DNA from 2 places in the Enterobacter vonholyi genome. Region 1 is predicted to be linked to the other one. Evidence: predicted binding sites of a transcription regulator. Region 1 holds the regulator's gene; the other holds the start of a gene.

Region 1 (4,797 bases):
CGGGCTTTTTGGCAGCCTGGATAACCTGGGCGTGCTGGCGCGCGATCTGGTTACTGACCACGATATTTTACAGGTCGATATGCGCAATCACGGTCTTTCCGGCCGTTCCGACGAGATGACCTACGCGGCAATGGCGCAGGATCTGCTGGATACGCTGGATGCCAACGACCTGCAAAAGGTGACCCTCATCGGGCATTCAATGGGTGGCAAAGCAGTGATGGCCCTGACGGCACTGGCCCCGGAGCGTATTAACGGCCTGATTGTAATTGATGTTGCGCCCGTGGATTACGACGTCCGCCGCCACGACGAAATTTTTGCCGCCATCAATGCGGTCACCGAAGCGGGCGTCGCGACTCGCCAACAGGCGGCTGCCGTCATGCGTGAGCATCTTGATGAAGAAGGCGTAGTCCAGTTCCTGCTGAAGTCGTTTGTTGACGGCCAATGGCGTTTTAACGTGCCGGTGCTCTGGAACCAGTACAACAACATCGTGGGCTGGGAAACCGTCCCCGCCTGGCCGCACCCTACCCTCTTTATTCGCGGCGGTAACTCTCCTTACGTTACCGACGCGTACCGCGACACGCTGCTGGCCCAATTCCCGCAGGCTCGCGCCCACGTGATTGCCGGTGCCGGACACTGGGTGCACGCAGAAAAACCCGATGCCGTGCTGCGCGCCATTCGCCGCTATCTCGCTGATACGACAAATTGATTAAAAAGAAAGCGACTGGAAGGCTGCGGGCTTCCAGTCGTTGGCGTGCCGTTTTTGGTGATGTATGATGGCGCGCTTATCGCCCGGGCATTAGCAGGGCGGCGTGTTTCCCCCGAAGTCTCAGAATCATGGCCAAAGAACAAACGGACCGTACGACACTAGATCTGTTCGCGAATGAGCGTCGCCCGGGACGACCGAAGACGAATCCGCTTTCGCGCGATGAACAGCTGCGTATCAATAAACGCAATCAGCTTAAACGCGATAAAAATCGCGGGCTTAAGCGTGTCGAACTGAAGCTTAACGCCGACGCCGTCGATGCGCTGAACGAGCTGGCTGACGCGCGAAATATCAGCCGCAGCGAGCTCATTGAAGAGATGTTAATCGCCCAGCTTGAGACGTTGCGCAGCCAGGCATAAGTCTGAAAATCCCCTTTATTACCCTTTTCATGTAGCACAGAGTGCAGTCCTGCGCGATAGCTGTTTCCGCAGGGTTGCCAGTTCTGCTATTATTGCCCTTATCCGTGGCCGAATTGCGCCACCATACTATTAAGTTTCAAGAGGTTATTTTACTCATGGCAATCATCGGCATTTTCTTTGGCAGTGATACCGGCAATACCGAAAATATCGCAAAAAACATTCAAAAACAGCTCGGTAAAGACGTTGCTGATGTGCATGACATTGCCAAGAGCAGCAAAGAAGATCTGGAAGGCTATGATATTCTGCTGCTGGGTATCCCAACCTGGTACTACGGTGAAGCCCAGTGCGACTGGGATGATTTCTTCCCGACGCTGGAAGAAGTGGACTTCAACGGTAAGCTAGTTGCCCTGTTTGGCTGCGGTGACCAGGAAGACTACGCTGAGTATTTCTGTGACGCGCTGGGTACCATCCGCGACATCATTGAGCCGAATGGCGCGGTTATCGTAGGCCACTGGCCGACCGCTGGTTACCACTTCGAAGCGTCTAAAGGCCTGGCCGATGACGATCATTTCGTGGGTCTGGCCATCGACGAAGACCGTCAGCCAGAACTGACCGCAGAGCGCGTTGAGAAATGGGTTAAGCAGATCCGTGAAGAGCTGCACCTGGACGATATTCTTAACGCCTGATTTTTCTCGCGGCGCAACGGCGGTTGCGCCCGTGCACCAGGTCAAACCGATTAAATTAATTGCTACAATCTTTTAACTTTTTCGCCCAGACCTGTACAATGTCTCCCTGATAAAATGTGGTTTTCCATCGAGCAAGTTTGTTGGTGATACCCCATTTTTATAAGCATATTTTGCCTGAGACTTGCAGTTTTCATTTAGCCATGGCAGTTCTATAATGAGACGCATTATCCCAGGTGCATTTTCTGTCACTTCCTACAGAAGTGAATCGTTTAGCAACAGGACAGATTCCGCATGACTGACAACAATACCGCATTAAAGAAGGCTGGCCTGAAAGTTACGCTTCCTCGGTTAAAAATCCTCGAAGTGCTTCAGGGTCCAGACAATCACCATGTCAGTGCGGAAGACCTTTATAAACGTCTTATCGACATGGGTGAAGAGATTGGGCTGGCTACCGTCTATCGCGTGCTGAACCAGTTTGATGACGCGGGCATTGTCACCCGTCATAATTTCGAAGGCGGTAAATCTGTTTTCGAACTGACCCAGCAGCAGCACCACGATCATTTGATCTGCCTCGACTGCGGCAAGGTCATTGAATTCAGCGATGATTCCATCGAAGCGCGCCAGCGTGAAATCGCCGCGCGTCACGGTATCCGCCTGACCAACCACAGCCTGTATCTTTACGGTCACTGCGCTGAAGGCGACTGCCGCGAAGATGACCACGCGCACGACGCAAAATAATCAAGTGTTCATACTCTGAGCCAGCCGAAAGGTTGGCTTTTTTTTGCCAGAAAAAAGCCCGGTAAGCGCAGCGCCACCGGGCGTAAAGCAACTTATTTATTATTGTTGCGTATCTCGTTCCAGATCTTATCGCAACGCTTGGTCACTTCCTGATCGTTACCGGTTTTACGCGCCTGGATACAGGCCTGGTAATCCATCACGCGGACATTCTCCCGCGTCGCAAACTGCTCATGCGCTTTCTCTTTCTTCAGCACGTTCAGCACGCTCTGACAGGCGTCAATTTTCTCCGGCGATCCTTCTGCTGTATTAATACAGGCGCTATAGGCCTCCTTCAGCCGGGAATCTTCTTTCGGTGCCTCACTCTGAGCACACGCCACCAGCCCTGATGCCAGTAACGCGACGATTACGATTTTTTTCATCATATGCAGTCTCCGGTCCGGCGGGATCTAACCCGCCGGAAGATTCATCAGAAGATAGTGAACGGTGCGATAACCATGAATTTCACGTCACGTTCATCCTGGAAGATGTTGCCGTAACCGCCCGCGTAGCTCGGGATATCGGAGTGGTTGTCATATTGAGTGAAGTGCAGTTTGAACATTGTGCCTTTCGCGCGGCCATCCTGCAGGGTATAGATAGCATCGAGGCTGTAAGAAGACTCTTTCAGGCGATAGTTGGGATCGTAGTATGCGTCCGGAGTTGCCATATCGGCAGGTTTTGCATCCCAGGCGTAAGCGTAAGAAGCGCCCACCGCCCAGCCAGGCAGGTTCCAGTTTTTCAGGTCGTACATTGCGCCGAAGAAGACCGCTTTCTCGCCGTCGGCGTTGAAGTCTGAGCGGTTATCCCACCAGATATCAAGACGACCGTTGGATGAGGCATAGGTCGGGGTCATACGCTGCAGGAAGTAGCCCTGCTGCCCTTCCGCCTTCACCCATGTTCCTTCCAGACGTAAATCAACCTGACCGACCTTATAGCCGAAGGTTAGCGCCTGCAGCCACGCGGTGCCATCATAAATGTCATTGACGCCACCGTTGCTGACTTTGTCGCGCGTACCGTAGAACTGATAGCTGGTACTCAGCGGGCTACCCGCGACATCAAACTTATAGCTGGCCTTGGCAAAGTACTGATCGATATACCCTTGCGCCTGGCCAAATGCTGCTTCGAGAACCAGATCGTTTTTGAAGTCGTATTTCGCCCCCAGCGAGTGGAGATAATCGACTTTGGTTTTCTTATCGTTCTGGTAGAACTTGTCCATCTCGATGTGCCAGGGTGCTTTGTACTCGTTGGTCCACATATAGGAGAAGCTCAACGCACCCGCATCACCGTAGTCAAAGTTCGCCCCGGCTTCCGCACCCTGATAGGTACCCGGCATAAAACTCCAGTGCGGTGCTAACAGGGTCTGGCCAGTTGGCTGAATATAACCACCGCGCGCCCATACCGGACCGTATTTAAATTTTGCAGCGGCTTTGTACAGGCTGATGCCGCTCTTATCCCCGGACCAGTCTTCTTTATACGCTTTATTGCTGGAGGAGAAGGCAATTTCGTTCGGGTGGGCGCTGTCGCCGTTTTCCGCCATTTCAATCGCGGTAAACGCAGCAATATCCAGACCGAACATATCCGCGGCATAGCCTGACTGGAAGTCCAGGTTGGCGTTCCAGGTGGAATGAGAAAGGTTGGTTTTGTATTTGTCTTCGGTGACGTCTTTACGGTCACGTTCACGCTGCCAGTAATAGATACCGCCCGTGAGGGTAGAATCGTCGATGAAGCCCGCCGCTTTCGCCTCTGGTGTCACTACCAGGCCCGACATTGCTGTCACACCGGCAATAGCCAGCGCCAGCGCACTACGTTTGCCACTGAACGTACGCATAGATTATTCCTCTTTGACGAATTAAAACGCCTGAAACGGCGTAAATAAAAAAGACCAAATGGTCAGGGGTAGTTTTAAATACCCTCGAATTAACTACCGTCGTTAGGTTATTTTTCGCGACGCGAATTATCAATGCTTTTTAGCGGACAAAAGTCAGGATTATGACGAAGTGCACATAATCAGTAGTGCTTTGTAACATTTGCAGGGAGGCGAGGAATGGCGGGGAATTTTCAATTATTTCAGTGGCTAGACGAGAAACATCTTCCCTTTCTTATAACCTTTTTGTTTTTCCTAATGACACAAACTTTTTTTTGAAAAATAAGTAGCACCTCATTGACCTGATATTTTTATCACACCTTTTTAGGCCCTGGCTTAATACCCTGATCG
Region 2 (4,797 bases), 1.4 Mb from region 1:
CGCCGATGAGGTGGCACAGGGTAACCTGCGACAACACCCTGAACTGGAAGCCGGACCGCAGGAGTTCCTTGCCGCCGGGACCAGTTTTAACCAGATGGTGAGCGCTCTCGATCGCATGATGACCGCACAGCAGCGCCTGCTGTCGGATATCTCGCACGAGCTGCGTACCCCGCTTACGCGCTTACAGCTTGGCACCGCGCTGCTGCGCCGCCGCAGCGGTGAGAGCAAAGAGCTGGAGCGTATCGAAACCGAAGCTCACCGCCTGGACAGCATGATCAACGATCTGCTGGTCATGTCCCGCAATCAGCAGAAAAACGCGCTGGTTAGCGAAACGGTGAAAGCGAATCACCTCTGGCACGAGGTGCTGGACAACGCGGCATTCGAAGCAGAGCAGATGGGCAAATCCTTCACCGTCAACTTCCCGCCGGGCCCGTGGCCGCTCTACGGTAACCCCAACGCGCTGGAAAGCGCGCTGGAGAATATCGTGCGTAACGCCCTGCGCTACTCGCATACTAAGATTGAGGTGGCGTTCTCGGTGGATAAAGACGGGATCACCGTCATTGTCGACGACGACGGTCCTGGCGTCAGCCCGGAAGATCGCGAGCAAATTTTCCGTCCGTTCTATCGTACCGATGAGGCGCGCGACCGGGAATCCGGCGGCACGGGGCTGGGTCTGGCTATTGTGGAAACCGCCATGCAACAGCACCGCGGCTGGGTGAAAGCCGATGACAGTCCGCTGGGTGGACTACGATTAACGCTGTGGCTACCGTTGTATAAGCGTTCTTAGTTTTCCCCTCATCGTACCCCTCTCCCCATAGGGGAGAGGTGACTGCTTAGTGAGGTTTTTTCACCCTCGCCCCTTTGGGGAGAGGGCCGGGGTGAGGGGCAGTTATTTCCCCCACAATCTCCGCGAATTATCTTCGATCTTGCTGCTTAAACGCCGCTTCTGCATCGTTCTCGTCCAGCTGGTCGATAGCCCCGCCGCCGACAGCAGGCGGTGATACTGTTCGTCGTCAAACGGCATATGCCAGGCAATGGCGCAGGCGTCATAAACAGACACATCGCTCAGGCGCGACGCCAGTTCAAGCGGGGCGTCCGCTGAAATCTGCCCAGCCAGCACCACGCGATACAGCCAGCCGGTTTTACCCGCTTTTTGCAGCTGGGCCGACATATTCTGAATACCGAAATGGTAGTTGAGCTTGAAGCACGGCGAGCGTGGCTGCGTCACCTGAATCAGGGCATCGCCCCAGCGGTAGATATCACCGATAAACACGTTCTTTTCGGTGAGCCCTTCGGTGGAGAGATTCTCGCCAAACGCGGGAGCAACGAAGAGATCCGCCTGCTCCGGGAACTCTGCCTTCCAGTGCTGATAGTGCTCGCGCGGGTAGTGGCACAGCGCGCGCTCCGGCCCGCCGTGGATCTTCTTTTCGGCCTGCTCGTCGCCCGCAAGCCCGAGGTCGGTCAACGTGAGCTCACCGTCGACCTGAATTTTGGCGATGGCACTCGGGCGGCTGTCGTCGTACTCCCTTACCTTGCCTGTAAATACATTCACCGGATAATGCATCGCTGCTCCTTTTATGCCCTAAATAATTCGAGTTGCAGGAAGGCGGCAAGAGAGTGAATCCCCAGGAGCTTACTCAGGTAAGTGACTGGGGTGAGCGAACGCAGCCAACGCACCTGCAACTTGAAGTATGACGGGTATACAGATACAAAAAAAAGCGAGTCATAAGACTCGCTTCTCACAGGCGTCAATGCAACCTTATTTTTTAGCGGCGAAACGCGCTGCTGCTTCGTCCCAGTTCACCACGTCCCAGAACGCTTTGATGTAGTCCGGGCGACGGTTCTGGAATTTCAGGTAGTAAGCGTGTTCCCACACGTCCAGGCCCAGGATTGGGAAGCCGGATGCGCCAGAGATTGCTTCACCCATCAGCGGGGAGTCCTGGTTAGCAGTAGACACTACCGCCAGCTTGTCGCCTTTTAGAACCAGCCACGCCCAGCCAGAGCCGAAACGGGTTGCAGCGGCTTTTTCGAATTCCGCTTTGAAGTTGTCAACGGAACCGAAGTCGCGCTCGATAGCCGCTTTCAGGTCGCCCTGCAGGGTGGTACCGGTCTTCAGGCCTTTCCAGAACAGGCTGTGGTTAGCGTGGCCGCCAGCGTTGTTACGCAGAACGGTTTTCTTGTCCGCTGGCAGCTGGTCCAGCTTGGTGATCAGCTCTTCAGCAGACAGGTTAGCGAACTCTGGCAGGCTTTCCAGCGCGGCGTTCGCGTTGTTCACATAGGTCTGGTGGTGTTTAGTGTGATGGATTTCCATCGTCTGCTTGTCGAAATGCGGTTCCAGTGCGTCGTAGGCATACGGCAGGGATGGCAGTGTATAACTCATAATCCTCTCCATTATTGTCGGGCGGCACAGCTGTTAATGCCGCGTAAGCAGTTGGTTCATTATAGTTAATTAAATGATATTGAAAATGATTATCAATGCCGTAGTTTTTATAAGGTTATTCGTTTTTTGACCAACGCCGGAATAGTGCGTGGGTTCAGAGCGTTAATGGACTTCCAGCGCCTTATTGCCTGCCGCAATCTCCTCCCTGCTGCTGAGCGTAAACGCCGACACCACCGTAATCGCCAGCACGAAACAGCCCAGCATCAGGTATGTCTCCTGGAAACCGATCCGGTCATACATATTTCCGGCAAACGCGGAAAGGAAGATCGCTGCCGACTGTTTGGCAAACTGGAAGCCAATCAGATAGATAGTGGCCGAGAGTCGCGTATCAAACACCCCGGTGATGTACTTGAATGCCCCCACCAGCAGGAACGGGACCTCCAGCGCGTGCAGCATCTTCAGGGCAATTACTTCTACGGCGGTGGTGGCAAACGACGAGCCGATAATGCGCGTCGCCATAATCACCCCGGCGATGAGCAGCGTGTTTTTCGCGCCGATGCGGTTAATGATCCACGGTGAACAAAACATGATGATCGCGTTGCAGATTTCCCCGGCAGTGGTCGCAAAACCAAAGGCGCGAGTGCCCTCCTGCGGCGTGGCGAAGAACGTTTTGAAGAAGGTAGCAAACTGCTGGTCAAAGACGTCATAGACGCAGGCCACGCCAATCACGTACAGAATAAACATCCACATCCTACGCTGACGGAACAGGCTAAAGACCGTTTTCGCGGTGATCTGCGGCTGGTTGGCACCCAGCGCATTCATCACCTGCGCCGTCTGGTTGGGTTTTGGCTTCGCGACCACCAGCAGCAGCATCAACAGCAGCGCCGCCGCCGAACCCATCCAGAATACATACGACGGATCGATGCCGAACAGGATCCCGCCCGTGGAGGCGCATAGCCCCCAGCCGAGGCAGCCAAACATGCGCGCCTTACCGTACTCAAAGAAACTGTTACGGCTCACGCGTTCAATGTAGGCCTCAATGGCTCCTGAGCCCGCCGAAAAGACAAAGCCGATATAAATGCCGCCGCTCAGCGCGCCCAGCCAGATGTTGGCTTTGAGTAACGGCGCAAAGACGTAGAGGAAGAAAGGGGCAAACAGGAACAGCAGCACGGAGATGATCCACAGCAGGTGTTTTTTTAGCCCCAGTTTATCCGAGATCACCCCAAGCACCGGCTGGAAGGCAATGGCCGAGAGTGAGATGCAGGAAAAGACGATGCCGGTATGGGTTTTGTTCAGGCCGATGATATCCGACAGCCAGATCGGCAGGAACGGAAAGCAGGTGGCCATGATGAAGAAGTAGAGAAAGAAGAACAGCCCGAAAATCCAGAAGTTAGGGTTGTCTTTGTGGGTACAGGGTGTTGTGTTCATTATTTTTATCCTCAACGGAGGGCCGGCAGCCCGGCCCGTCACCTTTACACGCGTTCAACGCCAATCAGAACGGCGGTTTCCGGATCCAGAATCGGCAGCGCAATGCCCGCCTGCATCAGCCACTCGCCGCTCGCCGTTTGCGGTGTTTCCATCCATGCCGGCAGCTTGCGCATGGTATGTCCCCCCTCACCGGTGATGTGAATATCAGGGTGATCGAGCAGCGAAATACGATACTGCGCGCAGGGCTCAAGCCCCGGCATGCGCAGCGGCATCATCAACGTGTAGTCCGGCATGGCGAGCTGGCTGACGATAAACAGCCCCTGCGTTTTATCTTCGCTCACAATACCCTGTGCCAGCGTACTGGCATCCGGCATATCCACGCGCCATTGTGTGCCCTGATGAATAACCTCGCGCCACTGCCTGTACAGCGCGGCGTAACGGCGATAGCCTTCGCGCTCCTTCTCATCGACGGTGAGGGGATCAAGTTCCAGCCCCATATGGCCAAACAGCGCCGTTAGACCGCGAAATTCAATGCTGTGCTGGCGGAAGGTGGCGTGACATTTATGATGACCGATATGCGCCCCCATCACCTCCGGCGGAAAGAAATAGCTCATGCCGCGCTGGATGGTGTTGCGCTCCAGCGCATCGTTGTTGTCCGAGGCCCAGAAGCGGTGGCAGCGCGTCAGCACCTCATAGTCAATGCGCCCCCCGCCGGATGAGCAGGATTCAAATTCGATGTGCGGAAAACGTTCACCCAGCACGTCCAGCAGGCGATAAAACTGGCGGGTTTGCGCGTCAGCGGCGGCCTTCCCGTCGTGACCCGGCTGTACCAGCTCACGGTTCATGTCCCACTTCACGTAGTCGACTTCATGTTCACCCAGAAGCCAGCTCATGCGTTCCACAAGATAATCAAATGCTTCCGGAATACTCAGATTGAGCACCAGCTGGTGCCGCCCGGTATGTTGTTTGTAGCCCGGCAGCGCCAGCAC

The links. Region 1 encodes Fur, which represses iron uptake genes when iron is present. Its sites were predicted from a motif close to ATAATAATGAGAACNACTATCAA; they were not measured.
Region 2: the regulator Fur is predicted to act here: its motif matches at 2,454-2,476, upstream of sodA (superoxide dismutase [Mn]).

Annotation. Positions count from the first base shown of each region.
Region 1 covers NZ_CP162152.1:1,265,421-1,270,217, reverse strand. The annotation lists gene ybfF (esterase) at 1-706, shown strand, start outside; gene ybfE (LexA regulated protein) at 835-1,122, shown strand; gene fldA (flavodoxin FldA) at 1,278-1,808, shown strand; gene fur (ferric iron uptake transcriptional regulator) at 2,100-2,546, shown strand; gene chiQ (ChiQ/YbfN family lipoprotein) at 2,639-2,965, opposite strand; gene chiP (chitoporin) at 3,013-4,410, opposite strand.
Region 2 covers NZ_CP162152.1:4,370,080-4,374,876, forward strand. The annotation lists gene cpxA (envelope stress sensor histidine kinase CpxA) at 1-787, shown strand, start outside; gene yiiM (6-hydroxyaminopurine reductase) at 890-1,564, opposite strand; gene sodA (superoxide dismutase [Mn]) at 1,760-2,380, opposite strand; gene AB3N39_RS20560 (MFS transporter) at 2,543-3,808, opposite strand; gene AB3N39_RS20565 (alpha-galactosidase) at 3,853-4,797, opposite strand, start outside.